DNA from 3 places in the Ewingella allii genome. Region 3 is predicted to be linked to each of the others. Evidence: predicted binding sites of a transcription regulator. Region 3 holds the regulator's gene; each other region holds the start of a gene.
The links. The regulator Fur, encoded in region 3, represses iron uptake genes when iron is present. The targets are predictions, from matches to a motif close to ATAATAATGAGAACNACTATCAA.
Positions count from the first base shown of each region.

Region 1: the regulator Fur is predicted to act here: its motif matches at 5,297-5,319, upstream of exbB (tol-pal system-associated acyl-CoA thioesterase).
Region 2: the regulator Fur is predicted to act here: its motif matches at 5,053-5,075, upstream of sodA (superoxide dismutase [Mn]).

Region 1 is NZ_JAWUDN010000003.1:135,349-142,173, forward strand. It holds gene SBO83_RS09420 (VTT domain-containing protein) at 1-615, opposite strand, end outside; gene metC (cystathionine beta-lyase) at 736-1,950, opposite strand; gene SBO83_RS09430 (TRAP transporter large permease) at 2,089-3,381, opposite strand; gene SBO83_RS09435 (TRAP transporter small permease subunit) at 3,407-3,919, opposite strand; gene SBO83_RS09440 (TRAP transporter substrate-binding protein) at 3,976-4,953, opposite strand; gene exbB (tol-pal system-associated acyl-CoA thioesterase) at 5,425-6,354, shown strand; gene exbD (TonB system transport protein ExbD) at 6,361-6,786, shown strand.
Region 2 is NZ_JAWUDN010000005.1:91,167-97,991, reverse strand. It holds gene SBO83_RS12845 (acyltransferase family protein) at 1-11, opposite strand, end outside; gene SBO83_RS12840 (MFS transporter) at 257-1,495, shown strand; gene exaC (acetaldehyde dehydrogenase ExaC) at 1,534-3,072, opposite strand; gene SBO83_RS12830 (glutathione S-transferase) at 3,251-3,856, opposite strand; gene fdhD (formate dehydrogenase accessory sulfurtransferase FdhD) at 4,082-4,927, shown strand; gene sodA (superoxide dismutase [Mn]) at 5,154-5,777, shown strand; gene SBO83_RS12815 (methyl-accepting chemotaxis protein) at 6,003-6,825, shown strand, end outside.
Region 3 is NZ_JAWUDN010000001.1:264,704-271,528, forward strand. It holds gene chiP (chitoporin ChiP) at 1-1,311, shown strand, start outside; gene chiQ (ChiQ/YbfN family lipoprotein) at 1,350-1,688, shown strand; gene fur (ferric iron uptake transcriptional regulator) at 1,896-2,351, opposite strand; gene fldA (flavodoxin FldA) at 2,632-3,159, opposite strand; gene SBO83_RS01270 (methyl-accepting chemotaxis protein) at 3,632-5,296, shown strand; gene ybfE (LexA regulated protein) at 5,363-5,644, opposite strand; gene ybfF (esterase) at 5,904-6,686, opposite strand.

The DNA.
Region 1 (6,825 bases), on a different contig from region 3:
GACCAAGCCAATCACCAGCAACAGCACGGGTAAAATCATCAGCCCGGCCATCACCTGATCCTCGTGGCGTTTAACCAGCGGGATTTGGCTCAGGGCGTACCCCAAAGTGACCAAGGCTCCCACCCATAGCAGCGCGCTTAGCCAGTTGAACAGCTGGAAACGGGCATTACTCAGGCCTGAAATACCGGCCATGGTAGGCAGCAGGGTGCGGACAAACGCCAGAAAGCGACCCACCAGCAGCGCGGTTAAACCGTGCTGGATAAACATCTGATGCGCCCGCTGGTGGTAGTGCGTGGGGAGTTGCAGCAGCCAGCCGCGCACCACTTTGGTGTGGCCGAGCCAGCGCCCCTGAAGGTAACTCAGCCAGCAGCCAAGACTTGCCGCCACTACCAGAATAATCAGAGTAGGGACAAAACTCATCACGCCACGGGCAATCAGCGCGCCGGTCAGCAGCAGCAGGCTGTCCCCCGGCAGAAATGAAGCTGGGAGCAGACCATTTTCCAGAAACAGAGTGATAAATAATACGGCGTACACCACCCAAAGAACCTTCGGATCGGCGAGAACGCTAAAGTCATGCTGCCAGAGTGCATGAAGGATATCGATAAGTACTGCCATAGTCTGTCCTGTCAGAGTGCTGAAAAACGACAACGTGGCTAGTGTAACGCAGATCCGCACCCCGTGGGTTGATCTGTCATAGACAGAAAGCACCCAAAACCGTGCCTTCTGTAACAATCCTTATACTGAAGTGGCAATGCGTGCGAAACCGGCGTCCAGATCTTCAATCAGATCTTCGACGTTCTCCAGCCCGATATGCAAGCGCACCAGCGTGCCGGTGAAATCCACGGTTTCCGCCGGGCGAATGGCTTGAATCTCTTCTGGCTGATTAGCCAAAATCAGTGATTCAAAGCCGCCCCACGAGTAGGCCATGCTGAAATGCGCGAAGTTGTCGAGATAGTCTGCCAGCTGTTGGCCGTTCAGGCGATCTTTCAGCACGAAGGAGAACAGGCCGCAGCTGCCGGTGAAATCTCGCTTCCAGAACTCATGGCCCTTACTGCCCGGCAGCGCAGGGTGATTGACCACCGCCACTTCAGGACGTTCGCTCAGCCACTGCGCCACGCGAATGCTGCTCTCTTCATGCTGGCGTAGGCGGATGCCCAGCGTGCGCAGGCCGCGGCTGGCGACATAGGCGGTGTCGGCATCGACCATTTGGCCCATCAGATAAGAGTGCTCGCGAAGCTGCTCCCAACAGCGCTCGTTGGCCACGGCGGTGCCGATCATCGCGTCGGAGTGGCCGATGATGTACTTGGTGCCCGCCTGAATGGAAATATCGATGTCGAAATCCAGTGCTTTAAACAGAATGCCCGCCGCCCAGGTGTTGTCGATCATGATGATCACCTCCGGCGACACGGCGCGAACCGCACGCACCATCGCGGGCAGATCCGGCATCTCCATGGTGATCGAGCCGGGCGCTTCGAGGAATACTACTTTAGTGTTTGGCTGCATCAGGGAGCCAAGGTTTTCGCCGATATCCGCCGGGAAATAGGTAGTGCTGACGCCAAGCTTGCGCAGCACTTTTTCGGCGAAGTCTTGGGTCGGCTCATAGGCCGAGCTGGCCACCAGAATGTGGTCGCCGGTGGAGACAAACGACAGGATGGCGTTGCTGACCGCCGCCGCGCCGCATGGGTAGAGCACGCAGCCCGCGCCACCTTCCAGCTCGACCATGGCTTGCTGGAATGAGAAGTGAGTCAGGGTGCCGCGACGGCCATAAAACAGCTCGCCGTTGGCGCGATTCTTGGTGGCAAACTTCTTCTCTTCTACCGAGTTAAACACCAGAGAAGAGGCGCGCTGGATCACGGCATTAACCGAGCCCAGCGTATATTTTTTGTCGCGCCCGGCGCTGACCAAAGTGGTTTCAATTTTTTTGGAAGAGATGGCTTTCTTAGAAGACATGATGCCTGTTCACCCTGTTAGTGTTTTTAAGCTCGTGCCTCGCGGCACGAGTCTTTTTCTTTAACTTAACATGATGATTAGGCTGGATCAGGTTTTGCCTGCATGTATGAGAAAATTTCAGTCTCTTTGCGACTTGGGCTAGCCCGTATAGACCCCGAACAGCTTCGGCAGCGTCAGGGAAATAGCCGGAATGTAAGTCACCATCATCAACACGGCGAACAGCACCAGATAGAACGGCAGCATGGCTTTCACCACTTTCTCAATGCTCTGTTTACTCACCGCGCTGGCGACAAACAGCACCGACCCTACCGGCGGCGTGATCAGCCCGATCCCCAGGTTAACCAGCATGATCATGCCGAAATGCACAGGATCTATGCCCAGCGAGTTGATGACCGGCAGCAATACTGGCGTGAGGATCAGGATGATTGGCGCCATGTCCATCAGCGTGCCGATCAGCAGCAGCATGATGTTGATCCACATGAGAATGACGTACTTGTTGTCCGAAATGCTGGTGAAGAAGTCGGTGATGCGCATCGGCAGCTGCATGTAGGTCATCACGGCACCGAAGGCGGCGGCAAAACCAATCAAAATCATCACGATACTGACGGTTTTCACTGTCCGGTACATCAATTTTGGCAGCTCAGACCATTTGTAGTCGCGGTAGATAAACATGGTGACGAAGAAGGACCACAGGCAGGCGATGGCGGCGGATTCGGTGGCGGTAAAGACGCCGCTGAGAATACCGCCCATGATGATGACCACGGTCATCAGGCCCCACAGGGTGTCGACGAAAATCTTCAACGCCTGCTTAAACGGCACGCGCTCGCCTTTCGGATAGCCCCGTTTATGGGCGAATACCACGCACATCACCATCAGCGTCAGGCTGAGCAGCAGCCCCGGCAGGATACCGGCGATGAACAGCGCGGCAATCGACACCGTGCCGCCCGTCGCCAGCGAGTAAATCACCGAGTTATGGCTGGGCGGCGTTAAAATGGCCTGCACCGAGCCGCTGGCGGTTACCGCCGCGGCGAAGTCGCGCGGATAGCCCTTCTTCTCCATCTCCGGGATCATCACCGAGCCGATAGAGGCCGTGTCGGCCACCGACGAGCCGGAGATCGCGCCGAAGAAGGTGGACGCGACGATATTCACCAGCGACAGCCCGCCGCGAATAAAGCCGACAAATATGTACGCGAAGCTCACCAGACGGCGCGCAATGCCGCCTTCCGCCATGATCGCCCCGGCCAAAATAAAGAACGGAATTGCCAGCAGTGAGAACTTGTTTACGCCGTTGGTCAGTTGGATCATCAAGGCTTCCAGCGGCAGATCAATCCACAGCGCGCCCGCGACGGCGCTCAAACCCACGGCGTAAGCCACCGGCACGCCGATGGCCAGCATTACCCCCAGCGTTAAGAGTAAAATTAATGCATCCACGATGTCGTCTCCAAGAATAGGGCTATCAGGCTTCGGTATTACCCATTTGCACCACCGGACGGTGGCCTTGAGGGCCGGCAAAAATCTGCTCGATGATAAACAGCACGGTGAGCGCAGAGCCTATTGGCAGCGGCAGGTAGGTCTGTCCGGCGGTCAGCAGCGGGAACTCAGCCACCGGCTGATGCCACATTTCGCTGCACAGCAGCAGGCTGTACCAGAAGATGAACAGGCTGATCGCCAGCATCATGATGTCGGCCAGCAGGGCGGAGAATTTTTTCAAAGCGGGCGGCAGGCGATCGGTCACCATCGCCACCATGATGTGCGAACCGGCGCGGTACGCCACCGCAGCGCCAACAAAGGTGAAGGTCACCATGCACATAATGGCAATGGGTTCCGGCCATGACAGGGCGCTATTGAGCACGTAGCGGGCAAAAATGCCGATGGGGATAACGGCGACCATAAACAGCAGGGCAATGCCTGCCAGCCACATGGCACAAATGTAGAGAAAGTCCATCAAACGCTGATAGCTAGAAAGCATAAAACCTCCCCAAAGGGTGCGCAAAAAACGAGGCAGGCGGGCTGCCTCATCTCAAGTTATTGAACGTCGGCAATTTGCTGCATCAGGTCTTCATGACCCTTGCCGAATTCGTCACGCACCGACTGGGTGGCTTTGAAGTAAGGCTGAGTGTCGATGTCGTAAAACTTCACGCCACCGGCTTTCATTTTTGCCAAAGACTCGTCGTTATAGGTTTTCCACAGCTGGCGTTGCTCGTCTTGCGCCTCTTTGGCGAGTTTCAACATCAGCTGTTGATCGTCTTTGGACAGCTTGTCCCACTTCACTTTCGAGTAGAGGAACAGCTCAGGGATAATGAAGTGGCGGCTGTAGGTGTAGTTTTTCACCACCGGCAGGTAGTTATGGGCGACGAAAGTCGGCGGGTTGTTCTCCGTACCGTCAATCACCCCGGTTTGCATGCCGCTGAACACTTCACTGACGCCCATGGCGACGGGGTTGGCCCCCATGGCTTTCAGGGTGGCAAGCGCAATCGGACTGCCCTGAACGCGGATTTTCATCCCATGCAGATCGTCCGGCTTCACCACCGGCTGTTTGGTGATGAGGTTACGCGTGCCGCCATCCATCCAGCCGAGAAACACCAGTTTGGAGCTTGGGTTGTTGGTTATCTTGTCGCCAATTTCTTTACCGATTTTGCCATCCAGCACCTTGTGCATATGGTCTTCATCGCGGAAGACGTAAGGCAGGGTGAAGACGTTAATCTCAGGCAGAATCGAGGCCACCGGCGTCATGGAGACGCGGATAATATCCAGTGCGCCGATCTGCGCCTGTTCAATCTCCTGCTTTTCATCACCCAGTACGCCGCCGGGGAAGGTTTTAATTTCCAGTCGGCCATCGGTTTGTTGTTTGAGTTTTTCGCCCATCTTTTGCACGGCGACGACGTTGGGATAGCCCTGCGGATGGACATCCGCGGCTTTAATGGTTTGCGCCAGCAGGCTGTGGCTAAAAACTAGGGTCGCGGAACTCAGGCAAAGGCTGAGAAGTGCTTGCTGCATTTTCATCAGTTTGTCTCCAGGGTACTCAGTAAAAGTGAACATCAAAAAAGAGGGAATTGAATGACCTGCACGAAGACTGCCGGTGTCCGGTCTATGTCTTCACAAGCAAGATACCCGATTAGGTTTGTCGGTTATTTGAGCGTTATCACAAAGTGTAAACAGTTTTGAAATGTCATTACTTAATATTTAAAACATTGTTTTAATGTTTGAATGTGGCGGCAGCGTGTTGATTTCGGTGTGGATTTTTTCTGAAAGTGTGAAGTCGGTAAGATTGTGTGGTTTTTAATCGGCCATTTGAAAGCCTTGTTTTTGGTCAAAGACAGCGCCAGCGCTAGGCGCGATAATGTAAATAATAATGAGAACCACTATCAATTCGGGCTTTTAGTTTGCTATGATTTGGGGCTGTCTTTACCCATGAATAAACCCTTTAACACTGATTTTTGCTGGAGGCGACGCGTGAAAACGGCTCGCAATAATATGAAAAAAGTGGCGTCAGCTTTGATGTCCTTCGTTTTGGTAGCAGGTCTGAGTGGCACCGCGTTAGCAGCACCTTCTTCTCCTGCGGCCAACGCCGTCACGCAAACGGCTCAGCCTTCTGCAACGAACAGCAACGACGCGCCAACGGCAGTCACTCCGGTTAGCACCTCTTCTGAACCTACCGCCAATACCGCCGCGGTTCCGGTTATCCCGAAAGATCTTTCAGTTCTTGGCATGTATCACCACGCTGACGTCGTAGTGAAGACCGTGATGATTGGTCTGCTACTGGCCTCCGTCGTCACCTGGACGCTGCTGTTCAGCAAGGGCGCGGAAGTGTGGAGCGGTAAACGCCGCCTGCGCCGTGAGTTCTCCGCGCTGGCCGGTGCCCGCACCTTGGACGAAGCCGCTGAAGAAGCCGAAAGCTTCGCAGCCACCAGCATCAGCAGCCAAATGCTGCGTGACGCACAAAACGAGCTTGAGCTTTCTGCCGGTTCTACCGACAACGGCGGCATTAAAGATCGCACCAGCTTCCGCCTTGAGCGCCGTGTTAGCGCGGCGGGCCGCCACATGGGCCGGGGTAACGGTATTCTGGCGACCATCGGGGCGATTTCTCCGTTTGTCGGCCTGTTCGGCACCGTCTGGGGCATCATGAACAGCTTTATCGGTATCGCACAGACGCAAACCACCAACCTCGCGGTTGTGGCACCGGGCATCGCCGAAGCCCTGCTGGCAACGGCGGTTGGTCTGGTCGCGGCAATTCCTGCGGTGGTTATCTACAACATCTTCGCGCGTACCATTGCTTCTTACCGCCACCAAGTGGGTGACGTGGCGGCACAAATTTTACTGTTGCAAGGCCGTGATCTGGACCTGGCCGCGAGCGCGGGCGAAACGCCACGTCCTCAGGCAGACCGCCAGCTGCGCGTAGGGTAATTCATCATGGCCATACGTTTAAATGACGACCTCGACGAAAGCGGTGAAATGCATGACATCAACGTCACGCCTTTTATCGACGTGATGTTGGTGTTGCTGATCATCTTCATGGTGGCCGCACCGTTAGCGACCGTTGATGTGCGCGTCGATTTACCCGCTTCAACCGCCAAGCCTCAGCCGCGCCCTGAAAAGCCGGTGTTCCTGACGGTGAAAGCCGATAAGCAGCTCTATCTGGGCGATGACGTGGTAAACAGCGCCAACCTGACGTCCATGCTTGACCAGCGCACGCAGGGCAACAAGCAAAGCACCATTTTCTTCCAGGCTGATAAGTCGGTGGATTATGAAACGCTGATGAACGTGATGGATACGCTGCGTAAAGCAGGTTATCTGAAGGTCGGTCTGGTGGGCGCCGAGCAGACTGCTGCTCAGTAAGGCTGGATCCGCACCGCCTTAAACCCTCTCCCTAACAAG
Region 2 (6,825 bases), on a different contig from region 3:
TTCTGATTCATTAAACTCTTTTTTCCTACAAAGACCTTCACTTTCTACCTTTATTAGCAGGTTAATGAGCTTTGACTAGGCTAACAAGCTAAAAGTGACATTCTCAGAAAGTGCTAAACACAAAAAGAGGATTGCGCTTAGTTCAAAAAATCGGCAAAATAGCCGCCATTACTGCCCCGCCTGCGTTACCTGCCCGGACAGTCCCTATTTTCTTGCTAGTTTCCCATGATCTAGCCTTACGTCGTGAAATAACAACATGCATAACTCTCCAAATACCGCGTCCCTTTTGGATCGGCGGGCGCTTCTGTTCCCGCTTTGTCTGGTGCTTTTTGAATTCGCCACTTATATCGGCAACGATATGATCCAACCCGGCATGCTGGCCGTGGTGGCGAATTTTAACGCTGGCGAAGAGTGGGTTCCAACCTCGATGACCGCCTATTTAGCTGGCGGCATGTTCCTGCAATGGCTGCTCGGGCCGCTGTCGGATCGCCGTGGGCGTCGGCCGGTGATGCTGGCCGGGGTCGGTTTCTTCATCGTAACCTGTCTGGCGATTTTGTTCGCCCAAAGCATCGAGCAATTTATGGTGATGCGCTTTTTGCAGGGGATTAGCCTGTGCTTTATCGGCGCGGTGGGGTATGCAGCGATTCAGGAATCTTTCGAAGAGTCGGTGTGCATCAAAATCACCGCCATGATGGCTAACGTCGCGCTGATAGCGCCGCTACTCGGGCCGCTGGCCGGAGCCGCGCTGGTGCAGTTCGCGCCTTGGGAAACCATGTTCGTGCTGTTCGCCCTGCTGGCCGCCATTGCCTTCTGGGGCCTGTGGAAATCAATGCCGGAAACCGCATCGCGCCTGGGCGAAAGCTTCTCCATGAAGAGCCTGTGGAAAGACTATAAAGAGGTGCTGAAAAACCGTCAGTTCCTGTGCGGCGCGCTCGCCATTGGCTTTGCCAGCCTGCCGCTGCTGGCGTGGATTGCCCAATCTCCGGTGATTCTGATCAGCGGCGAAGGCCTGCCACCGTTCGAATACGGCCTGTTGCAGGTGCCGATTTTCGGCGCGCTCATCATCGGTAATATCACGCTGGCGAAGCTGACTGGCAAACGCAGCGTCGAGCAGTTAATCAAGCTGGGTGCCGGACCCATGGTAGTCGGACTGATTATTGCCGCGGCGGCCACCCTGCTGTCGGGCCACGCCTACTTCTGGATGACCGCAGGGCTGAGCCTCTACGCCTTCGGCATAGGGGTGGCTAACGCCGGCTTATATCGCTTAACGCTGTTCTCCAGCACCATGAGCAAAGGCACGGTATCCGCCGCGATGGGGATGATCAGCATGGCGGTGTTTACGCTGGGCATTGAGCTGGCGAAAGTGGCTTACGTCGAGGGTGGAAGTGGTTTATTTAACCTTTTCAACCTGATAAGCGGACTGTGCTGGTTAGCCTTAGTGGCCGTGTTTATCCGCCGCCGTCAGGTGTTCGTCGCACCGAACAGCGTGGTGTAGCAGAAAAAGGTCCGCAATAGCGGACCTTCTTTTTATGCTTAAAACAGACCCATCGGCTTATCGGAATAGCTGACCAGCAGGCACTTGGTCTGCTGATAGTGGTCCAACATCATCTTGTGGGTTTCGCGCCCGATGCCCGACTGTTTATAGCCGCCGAAGGCCGCGTGGGCCGGATAGGCATGGTAACAGTTGGTCCACACGCGCCCCGCCTGCAAGTTCCGCCCCATGTGGTAGGCCACGCTGCCGTCGCGGCTCCACACCCCAGCTCCCAGCCCGTAAGCCGTATCGTTGGCAATCTCCAGCGCCTCGTCCATGTCTTTAAAGGTTGTGACGGCCAGCACTGGCCCAAAGATCTCCTCCTGGAACACGCGCATGTTGTTTTTACCCAGCAAGATGGTCGGTTGCAGGTAATAACCCTCATTGAGCGAGCCTTCCAGTTTCTTGCGTGCACCGCCGGTCAGTACCTGAGCGCCCTCTTTCTTGCCGATTTCGATATAGTCCAGAATGGTTTTCATCTGGCCCGCCGACACCTGCGCGCCCATCTGGGTATCCGCGTCCAGCGGGTTGCCGGTGCGAATAGCCTCCACGCGCTTGATCGCCCTTTCCATAAAGCGTTCGTAAATTGACTCTTGCACCAAGGCGCGGCTCGGGCAGGTACAGACCTCGCCCTGGTTGAAGGCAAACAGGGTGAAGCCCTCCAGCGCCTTGTCGAAGAAGCTGTCTTCTTTGTCCATTACGTCCGCAAAGAAGATGTTCGGCGACTTGCCGCCCAGCTCCAGCGTGGCGGGGATCAGGTTTTGCGCGGCGTATCCGGCAATCTGCTGGCCCACTTCGGTGGAGCCGGTAAAGGCCACTTTGGCGATGCGTTTAGACGTCGCCAGATATTCGCCAATCTCGCCCCCCGCGCCGTTAACCACGTTGATGACTCCAGCGGGCAGAATGTCTTTCAGCAGATCCATCAGCAGCAGCACGGAAAGCGGGGTCAGCTTGGCAGGTTTCATCACAATGCAGTTACCCGCCGCCAGCGCCGGTGCCATCTTCCAGCAGGCCATCAGCAGGGGGAAGTTCCACGGAATGATCTGCGCCACCACGCCCAGCGGCTCGTGGAAATGGTAAGCCACGGTTTCGCTGTCGATTTCACTGATGCCGCCTTCCTGCGCGCGTACGCAAGAGGCGAAATAGCGGAAATGGTCGATAGCCAGCGGCACGTCGGCACCCGAGGTTTCGCGGATCGGCTTACCGTTATCCCAGGTTTCGGCATTGGCCAGCAGCTCGAGATTTTGCTCCATACGGTCAGCGACTTTGAGCAGCAGATTGGCGCGCTCCTGCACTGAAGTCTTGCCCCATGCGGCTTTGGCGGCGTGGGCGGCGTCCAGCGCCAGTTCAATATCATCTTTGCTGGAGCTGGCCACTTCGCACAGCGCCTCGCCGGTAATTGGCGTCAGGTTGGAATAGTATTCGCCCTTCACCGGCGCGACCCACTCGCCGCCGATAAAGTTGTCATAACGTTTTTTCAGTTTCAGCGGGAAACCATACTCTTCGGGTTTTACGGCGTGCGGGGTCTTGTCATAAGCCATGGTGAATCTCCTTTATGCTGCCTTGAACGAGAGTAAAACGCAGAATGCTGTATAAAGCGTAGGCAGTCAGGAAATTAGTGGCGGGATGTAAAGGGAACTCTTCGAGCAGCCTCACAACTTTTCAGCCGGAGGCGCACGAGATGCTCAAAGGGGGATAGATCGGCAAGAAAGAGCTAGATTAAGGCGGCGCGGTGCGGGAAAAGCTTTCGCGCTGGAACAGGCGCTCTACCAGCGAAACCAGCTTCGGGCGCTCGACGCACCAGCCGGGAGCCACGCGTCGATAGTTGATATATCCCAGTGCGCAGGCGACGGCGATATCCGCCACGTTCAGGCTTTCGCCATTCAACAAAGTGCGATTTGCGGCATGCTGCTCTAAGGTGTCGAGGCCGCGCAGCACCTTGGCGCGCTGTCTTACCACCCACTCTTCATTGCGCTTGTCGGCGTCGCGCTTGCTTTCTAACACCAGCGCCACGGCGGCGTCGGTCACGCCATCGGCCAGCGCCTCAATCTGTTTAACCCGCAATGCCTCCAGCGGCTGCCAGGGCAGCAGCGTAGGGGAAGCATTCTGCAACTCGATAAACTGCACGATGATCGGCGAATCGTAAAACACCTCGCCTTCGTCAGTGACCAGCGCGGGCACTTTGCCCAGCGGATTGTAGTCGGTGATTTTGTTGCCCGGCTCGCTCGGTGGGTCATTCACAAACTCAAAAGGAATGCCCTTTTCCAGCAGCATGACTGAGATTTTACGCACGTATGGACTGGTGTAGCTGCCGACTAGCTTCATCATATTCTCCCGCGTTAAGACCTATTTTAAAGCTAGCAGCCAAGCCCCGCTTTACCAAGCTACGCCGCGCAAAGCGCCATTTTTAAGAATTGCCCTTCACGCGTCCTACACCAAAAATGCCTTTCTGCCGCGTCAGCCTCGGTTTTGCGCAATCAGGCTTTCCCCTCTGAGAAGCGAAGCGTTAAAATATTGTTTAAATTTCGTAGTGTTTAAAAGGTTATTTCGATGGATGTTCTGCGCCAGAACCCTTCTGACGAAAAAGACGATCAGACCCTGACGTCGATTGTCGGGGCAACCCGCAAGCCGGTGATGCAGCGCGGGCATCTGGATGCGCCAGAGGATGACTGGATCGCCGAAGAAGTGCCGGTAGCACTGGTCTACAACGGTATTTCTCACGTGGTGATGATGGCTTCGCCAAAAGATCTCGACGCCTTCGCGCTCGGATTTTCTTTATCAGAAGGCATTATCGAATCCGTCTCTGACATTTACGGTATGGATGTGTCATCCAACTGCAATGGCATCGAAGTTAACATCGAGTTATCAACCCGACGTTTTAGCGGTTTAAAAGAGCGCCGCCGCGCGATGGCCGGACGCACCGGCTGCGGCGTGTGTGGCATTGAGCAACTCGGCGATCTGTTCCGCCCGCTCAAGCCGCTGCCTTTTACTCAAGCCTTTGATTTAGCGCTGTTAGATCAGGCGCTGAGCCAGTTGAAATCGGTGCAAACCATCGGCCAGCTCACCGGCTGCACTCACGCCGGAGCATGGATTAGCCCACAGGGCGAACTGCTCGGCGGCTGTGAAGACGTCGGCCGCCACGTCGCGCTGGATAAAATCCTCGGCGTGCGGGCCAAGAAAGCCGACTGGCATCAGGGCGCGGCGCTGGTATCGAGCCGCGCCAGCTATGAAATGGTGCAGAAAGCCGCAATGTGCGGTGTCGAAATTCTGTTTGCCGTCTCCGCCGCCACGCAACTGGCGGTGGATGTCGCCGAACGCTGTAACCTGACGCTGGTCGGCTTCAGCAAGCCGGGGCGGGCGACGGTCTATACTCATCCACAGAGGTTGAGAGGCTAAGCGCGTCGGATTGCTCTCAATTCAGCGTTAGATTGTTTATTACCAGCTTATTTGTACTTGCTCTAAGGGCGGCCGAAAGCCCCGCCTGACGGGCCTGAGAGAATACCCGCACAAAGTGCGGAGCATAGATAATCATTTTCAATATCATTTAATTAACTATAATGATCCCACTGATTACGCGGTGCTCACAATGACGGTGCCGCCCTACACTATGGAGACGATGAACATGAGTTATTCACTGCCATCACTGCCTTACGCATACGACGCACTCGAACCGCATTTCGACAAACAAACGATGGAAATCCATCACACTAAACACCACCAGACCTACGTTAACAACGCTAACGCTGCGCTGGAAAGCCTGCCAGAACTGGCAAAACTGTCTGTTGAAGAACTGATTGCCAACCTGGACAAAGTGCCAGCTGACAAGAAAGTTGCTCTGCGCAACAACGCAGGCGGCCACGCTAACCACAGCCTGTTCTGGAAAGGCCTGAAAACCGGTACCACCCTGCAGGGCGACCTGAAAGCGGCAATCGAACGTGACTTCGGCAGCGTTGACGCTTTCAAAGAAACCTTCGAGAAAGCAGCAACTACTCGTTTCGGCTCAGGCTGGGCGTGGCTGGTGCTGAAAACCGACGGTAAACTGGCGGTAGTTTCTACTGCTAACCAAGACAGCCCGCTGATGGGTGAAGCAATCTCTGGCGCATCTGGCTACCCTCTGCTGGGTCTGGACGTTTGGGAACACGCTTACTACCTGAAATATCAGAACAAACGCCCTGACTACATCAAAGCATTCTGGGACGTTGTGAACTGGGACGAAGCAGCAAAACGCCTGGCTGAAGCGAAATAATTTCGCGCCCCTAGGGGTTCAGCAACGCACATCAGGCGGGGGCTTCCCCGCCTTTTTTACGCCCATTTTTCGCCCCCTTATTGCAGCCTTTTCTCTCAATTTTCAGACCTTGCTCGCACTTCTTAAATATCCTGCCCCATCCCCCTAAAGTTTGGCTTAAGTCATTCCGATAGACCCATCACAAAGGCATCTCTTTTTAAGCATGGACGTTGGGGGAAAATAGTTATGGGAATCGGTTTAGTACAGCGCATTGATAACCTAAAAGTCGGCACCAAGCTCGGGTTAGGTCTGGGGTTTATTTTGCTGATTGCCGTGGTGATTTCCGCCGTCGGCATGATCAAGTTTAAAAGCATCGACCAGCGGGCCGATAAGGTCGATTTCAGTAACAAAATTAATACGTTACTACACGACGCACGCATCAATCGCACTTTATATCAACTCAATTACGACCCCGTTTATCTGGAGAAAAACCAGCAGCTCATCGCGCAGGTTGAGCAACTGTTGGATGAGTCCAAAGGCAGGATGAGCTGGGAGCCAAGAAACCTAGCCAATTTGGATCAGGTGCCGGTAAAAATTAAGGAATACAAACAGGCGCAGACGGCTTTCAAGCACGCGGTGGATGAAAAAGACGCGGTGCGCAAGAGCTGGAACCTGTCGGACACTGAAGACATCCTCAAACGCTTACAAGAACAGCTGCGGGTAGAAGATGTAGATCCGTCGATTCGCATGTCGCTTTCTGAAGTGATTCAGAAGCTGATCAGCATCCGCTATTACGTTCGCGGCCTGCTGCTCAGCCCAACTCAGGCGTCAGAAGCGCCATTATTGCAGGCAATTGACGATACCAAGGCCAATGCTACCAAGCTCAACGCCCTGCTGTTGCCAAACCAGCAAGAGACGCTGGCGCCGCTGATGAACGCGCTGGCGAGCTATAAATCACACGTCGTGGCTTACCTGCCTGCCGTCGAGCGCGAGAAGGCGGCCTCGCAGATCTTGGCGGTAAAAGCCAATGATATGAACTCCTTAGTGGCGGATATATTCAAAAACGAGC
Region 3 (6,825 bases):
TATTACTGGCAGCGTGAACGTGACAGAAAAGATCTGAATAAAACCAAAGAAGAAACCCGTCCTGACGGCAGCAAAGTGACGGTGAATAACCCAGACTATAATAAATACTCCACCAACCTCTCTCACTCTACCGCTAACTTAAACCTCGATTTCTCATCAGGTTACGCTTGGGATATGTTCGGTATTGATCTCGCGGCCTTCACCGCGGTCGAGCTTGCCGAAGCCAGTGACAGCGGCCACCCAAACGAAATCGCGTTTTCTTCCAGCAACCATGCTTATGACGAAGATTACTCTGGCGATAAAGGCGGGGTCAGCCTGTATAAAGCAGCGGGTAAATTTAAATATGGCGGCTTCTGGGGTCATGCAGGCTATATCCAACCCACCGGCCAGACGCTGATTGCGCCGCACTGGAGCTTTATGCCGGGCACTTATCGCGGTGCCGAAGCGGGCTACAAACACGACTTTGGTGACCCGGGCGAGCTGAGTTTCTCCTATATGTGGGCCGATGAGTACAAATCCCCATGGCACCTTGAGATGGATGATTTCCGCCGCGCTGACCGGACCACCGGCGTCTCCTACATCCACTCACTGGGCGCGAAATACGACTTCAAAAATGACTTCGTGCTGGAAGCGGCTTTTGGCCAAGCCGAGAACTACGTTGACCAATACTTTGGAAAGGCCTCTTATAAACTTGAGCTGGCGGGTAACCCACTGACCACCAGCTATCAGTTCTACGGCTCGAAAGACAAAATTGGTGACAGCAGCGATCCAAACAGTCTGTACGACGGCATGGCTTGGTTGCAGGCGCTGACCTTCGGCTACACCACCGGGCAATTTAACTGGCGTCTGGAAGGCACCATGGTTAAGGCCGATGGTAACCAAGGTTATTTCCTGCAACGCATGACCCCTACCTATTCTTCTTCTAACGGCCGTCTTGACGTGTGGTGGGACAACCGTTCCGACTTCAACGCCAACGGCGAAAAAGCATTGTACGCGGGCGTGCTGTATGACTTGGCGAAATGGGATCTTCCGGGCTTCGCGGTGGGCGGTTCTTACGTTTATGCGTGGGATGCAAAACCAAGCTCCAACCCGATTTACGACCAGAGCCAGCGCTTGAAAGAGAGTGCGTGGAGCCTCGATGCGCTGTACACCGTGCAGGGCGGCCGTGCCAAAGGCACCTTGTTCAAGCTTCACTATACCCAGTATGACAACCATTCCGACATCCCAAGCTGGGGCGGTGGCTACGGCAACATCTTCCAGGATGAGAAAGACGTGAAGTTCATTGTTATTGCGCCATTCACCATTTTCTAATATCGGACTCTGGGTAAAAAATAATGAAAATGAAATCGATTAAAAATATGTTGTTGGTGGTGGCTTCTGTCGCTTTGCTAGGCGCTTGTTCTGACCCGAGTGCCAGTAAGGCCGACCAGCTTCGTCACTCTTACACCAACTGTATCAATACCTCGAATGGCGAAGCCGATAAGCTAGCGACCTGCCAGACCATTCTGGAATCGCTGCAGAAAGAGAAAGCCCATGAGGCGTTTGCGAAGAAAGAAACCGTGCGGGTTATCGACTACCAGAAATGCCTGACGGCGCGTAAAACCGGCGATGGTCAAAGCTATGCCGAGGATTGCGGTAAAATCTGGCAGGAGATCAAAGCCAACAACTCGCCGAGCGCCATGAAGTAAGGTGAGTTGACGGGCGCAAGCGGCAGGGCAGTCAGCCTTGCCGCCAGCCACAATGAAGAACCCCGATTTCGGATGCAGAGATCGGGGTTTTTTAATGTCTGAATCGAGCGGGGAGGAAATTAGGCATAAAAAAAACCGCTTTTCAGCGGCTAATTTTAGTTCTGCTCCATCTCAGGCAGAACATAACGCATGACTACAGAACTGCAATTACAGTGCTGGTTTATCGTTATGCAGGCTGTCATCTTCACGGCAGTCACCCAGTTCGCAGTGGCCGTACAGATAGAGGCTGTGGTTAGTCAGTTTAATGCCATGTTTCTTCGCAATCTCACGCTGACGTGCTTCGATTGACTCATCGCGGAATTCAATAACGCGGCCGCAATCAAGGCAAATCAGGTGGTCGTGGTGATGCTGTTGGGTCAGTTCGAAAACAGATTTGCCGCCTTCGAAGTTATGACGGGTAACGATACCTGCGTCATCAAATTGGTTCAGAACGCGGTAAACCGTCGCCAGACCAATCTCTTCACCCATATCAATTAATTGTTTGTACAAATCTTCCGCGCTGACGTGATGACCTTCCGGCGCTTGCAGCACTTCCAGGATCTTAAGTCGCGGAAGCGTGACTTTTAAGCCAGCTTTCTTCAGTGCGGTATTATTGTCAGTCATGCGGATTCAGTCCTGTTACTATGCTTGTCACGTTGAGGCATGAAGCCTGTGGTATCAGTTCATGGTGAATAGGGGGATCTGTTAACGAAGATCACACTTTTCACGACTGTCGCGATCAGATCGCAACGGCTTGATCAATAGAATAAACCAAGATCTAAGTGTACCTTGATACCGCTGAAAGTTACAATTTTGTAGCGGTTAAATTGTTAATTTCAGTAATAGATTGGCCCTTTCGACGTGTAATCAACGACTCAGGGCCTTTCTTGCTATCAGCTCATGATCAGCCAATGATTTCAGCTAAACTTAATTCTTCGGTGATCTGTTTCACCCATGCATCCACGCGCTCATTGGTCAGTTCTGGTTGACGGTCTTCGTCAATCGCCAGGCCGATGAAGTGAGTGTCATCCGCCATACCTTTAGAGGCTTCGTAGTGATAACCGGCTGTTGGCCAGTGTCCTACGATAACCGCGCCGCGTGGCTCGATGATGTCACGCACGGTGCCCATCGCATCACAGAAGTATTCGGCATAATCTTCCTGATCGCCACAGCCAAACAGGGCAACCAGCTTACCTTCGAAATCTATCTCTTCCAGCGATGGGAAAAAGTCGTCCCAGTCACACTGTGCTTCGCCGTAATACCAGGTTGGAATGCCGATCAGCAAAATATCGAATTTTTCCAAATCCTCTTTGCTGCTTTTCGCAATGTCATGTACCTCGGCAACATCTTTACCCAACTGCTTTTGGATCATTTTTGCGATGTTTTCGGTGTTACCTGTATCGGATCCAAAGAAGATTCCTACTACGGCCATAAGATTTCTAACCTCTTGTTCTCAATGAAAAGCCTGATCCTAACTATCCGTTGCCTCGGCCATTTGATTGGCGGAGTGAGGATAGCGGAAATATACCCTAGGCAATAATGCCGCAAATAATAACAAACTCATCACGCAGAGAACATGCCTCTACGCAGCTTGCAGTTAACTAACAAGTTTATCGAGCATTGCCGGCGAGCGTTATCGCCTTTGTGTGTTTTGTATGGTTATTCGGCTCATACAAAGTGCGCACTCCCTAAGCAAAACTGAAAGAATTTCACGTTGCTCCTAAATTTTACCCATCCAGCGCCGATAGATGAAGCGAGAGGAAACTCGTCAGTACAAGCAATCGATGCCCGGAGAGGTGTTCAACATGTCCCGCGGCCTATGCCTTCCGGCGACCTGTTTTGATTCTCCGCATCCCCGTTAATACACATAAAAAGAAACAGAGCTGTTTCACGAGAGGCACATCGTGCAATTTTTGAAAAATATTACCATCAGGACCGCAATACTAGTCATTCTCGGTACATTTAGCGTCATGTGGGCGGGCGTGGCTATCTATACCGTAACTTCACTCAACTCTCTGACCAGAAATGCCGAGATTAACGTGGCATTAGTCAACGATCTCACCTTGATTCATAAAGGAAGCGATCAATATTTTAGAACCCAAACGCGTTTGACTCGTGCGATGTCAGCGTTACAAAACGACCCTAACCAGAAACCGGAGTTATTCGATGGCGCGAAACTGGCGCTGACCAATATGACTGACGCACTGGCTGCGTTTAAAAAATCCCCGCATCCGGGACTGGATGACGCCGTGGTGCAGCAGCTTATTACTGACTGGACTAATCTGGCGGAGCAGGGCGCTACGCCGCTGTTCAACGCCGCGAGCAGCAAGAACGCCGAGGCTTATAAGCAGATTTCTACCGTCAACGTTGTGCCGTACAGCGTCAAGTTTGGCGCCTCGGTTGAGAAAGCCAATGCATTGATTGCTGAAGCATTAAAGCGCACGGAAGCGCAATCAGCCTATTTGACGCAAATGAGCAAAATCATTCTTCTGGTGGCTTTCGCGCTGGGCATGGTGATTCTGTTTATCACCGATCGCTATCTGGTGTGGGGATTAGTTAAACCGCTGAATAAAATCCGTGACCAGTTTGCGGTGATTGCGCGCGGCGACTTGACCCACAATCTGGAGGAGTTTGGTAAAAACTGCGCCGGGAAGCTGATTCCATTGCTCAACGTGATGCAAAACAGCCTGATCAACACCGTGCAAACCATTCGCAACTGCACCAATAGCATCTATCAGGGCGCTTCTGAAATTTCTGCCGGTAACAATGACCTCTCCTCGCGCACCGAGCAGCAGGCCTCGGCGCTGGAAGAGACGGCCGCCAGCATGGAACAGCTGACCGCGACGGTGAAACACAACGCCGACAATGCTCATCACGCCAGCCAGCTGGTGGTGGAAGCCTCTGCCACGGCGCGCAAGGGCGGCAACATTGTCGCTGATGTGGTTAGCACCATGAAGGACATCTCCGGCAGCTCGAAAAAGATTGCTGAGATAACGGCGGTGATCAACAGCATTGCTTTCCAGACCAATATTTTGGCGCTGAATGCGGCGGTTGAGGCAGCGCGCGCGGGCGAGCAGGGGCGCGGTTTTGCCGTGGTTGCCAGCGAAGTGCGTAATCTAGCCCAGCGCAGCGCGCAGGCGGCGAAGGAGATTGAACAGCTGATCAGCGAGTCCGTCTCCCGCGTGGATAATGGTTCGAAATTGGTTGAGCAGGCGGGTAACACCATGGATGACGTGGTGCGCTCGATAACCCACGTTACCGACATTATGGCGGAAATTGCCTCGGCGTCGGATGAGCAGAGCAAAGGGATTAGCCAGGTGGCCGTGGCGGTGACGCAGATGGATAGCGTGACGCAGCAAAACGCCGCGCTGGTGGAAGAGGCGTCGCAGGCCGCGGTGTCTCTGGAAGAGCAGGCGGCATTGCTGAACAACGCCGTGGCGACCTTCAAACTGCGCGACAGCGTGACGCGCGTGGGACAGCATCAGGTTGCATCTCAGCGCGCACCTTTACTGCGCCCGGACTTGGGGGCATCTGCCGCCAAAAGCAGTGATAATTGGGAAAAGTTTTAACTAAGGCTAGCGGGTTGTAAGCAACCTAAAATGAGCGGGTAGCCAGAACTGGCTGCCCGCTGAGGTTCAGCTTTCGTGATGATTCAGATGCGCCAATAGCATCTCTTCAATCAACTCACTACGACTGATATTGCGTTCTTCGGCAAGCTTGTTGAGCGTATCAACAGCTTCTGCATTAATTTTTAGCTCGACGCGTCGCAAACCGCTCGCTTTATCGCGACGAAGTTGATTGCGCTTATTAATCCTAAGCTGCTCATCTCGTGAAAGCGGATTTGTTTTCGGACGCCCCGGACGGCGATCATCTGCGAACAGATCAAGCGTCGTGCGATCCAGTTGTTCTTTTGCCATAGGTAGCGGTAAAACCAGGAAAGTTACATCGGAAAACGGCACGCCGTTTCTGACGATTGCCTTACATATTTCGGGCTAATCACCCAACCCAACTTCGAGACGCCCCGCACAACTTATACCCAGTTTGGGGCGGCAAAATTTTAGCGCGCAATCATACCCTAGCCGCGCCGCGATTCACAACGGTTAAAAGCCCAAATTTATAGCTAAATGATTAAGTTATGCAGGCTTTTTGCACAATTTATCCCCAGCTTATTAAACATCAAGCCTCATCGATGAAACGGTGTACAGCACGAAGCACCGCGTCAGGTTTTTCTGCATGAACCCAATGGCCGGTTCCTGCGACCACGTGGGCGCGCGCCTGAGGGAATTGGCTGGCAATGGCGTCGCGGTACTTATCTTGCACATAAGGCGACAGGCCGCCGCGAATAAAGAGCGCAGGGTGGTTCCACGCGGGAATGTTTTCCCAGCCGATGATTTTCGCGTACTCGGCCATCAGCACAGGCACGTTGAAACGCCACTCGCCCTGCTGGAAGGATTTCAGCAAGAACTGAATCACGCCTTCTTCATCTATATATTGACGCATGCACTCGGCGGCGGACTGGCGGTCGCCAGCCTTGGTGTCGCTCACGGCGTTAACCGCGGCAAAAATTTCGTCGTGGCGGCGAGTGTCATAATCCACCGGCGCGATATCAATCGCCACCAGTTTTTCTATCCGCTCGGGGGCCAGCGCGGTCATCGCCATGGCGGCTTTGCCACCCATCGAGTGGCCAATCACTAAGGCTTTTTCGAAGCCGACGTCATCCATGGTATCCAATAAGTCCTGCGCCATGGCGGCATAAGACATGTCATCCGAACGCCCCGACTGGCCATGGTTACGCATGTCTACCTGCAGCACCTGATGCTGCTGTTTCAAGTCGCGCGCCAATACCCCGAGATTATCCAGCGTGCCGAACAGGCCGTGGATCAGCAAAACGGGCAGGGTTTGATTCTCGGGCTGGGCAGATTCTTGCAGACGATAATGTAATTTCATGGTGAAGTTCATGCAGATAAACAATCTCATTAGGTTATCATGAGTTGCTGAAAATTTTTAAACCGGAAAGTTTTAGCCAGATACCTGATTGGGATTTCGCGCTGCGAAGCAGTTTGCAGCAGGCGTGAGCAGAAAGCGGGATAAATCTGCT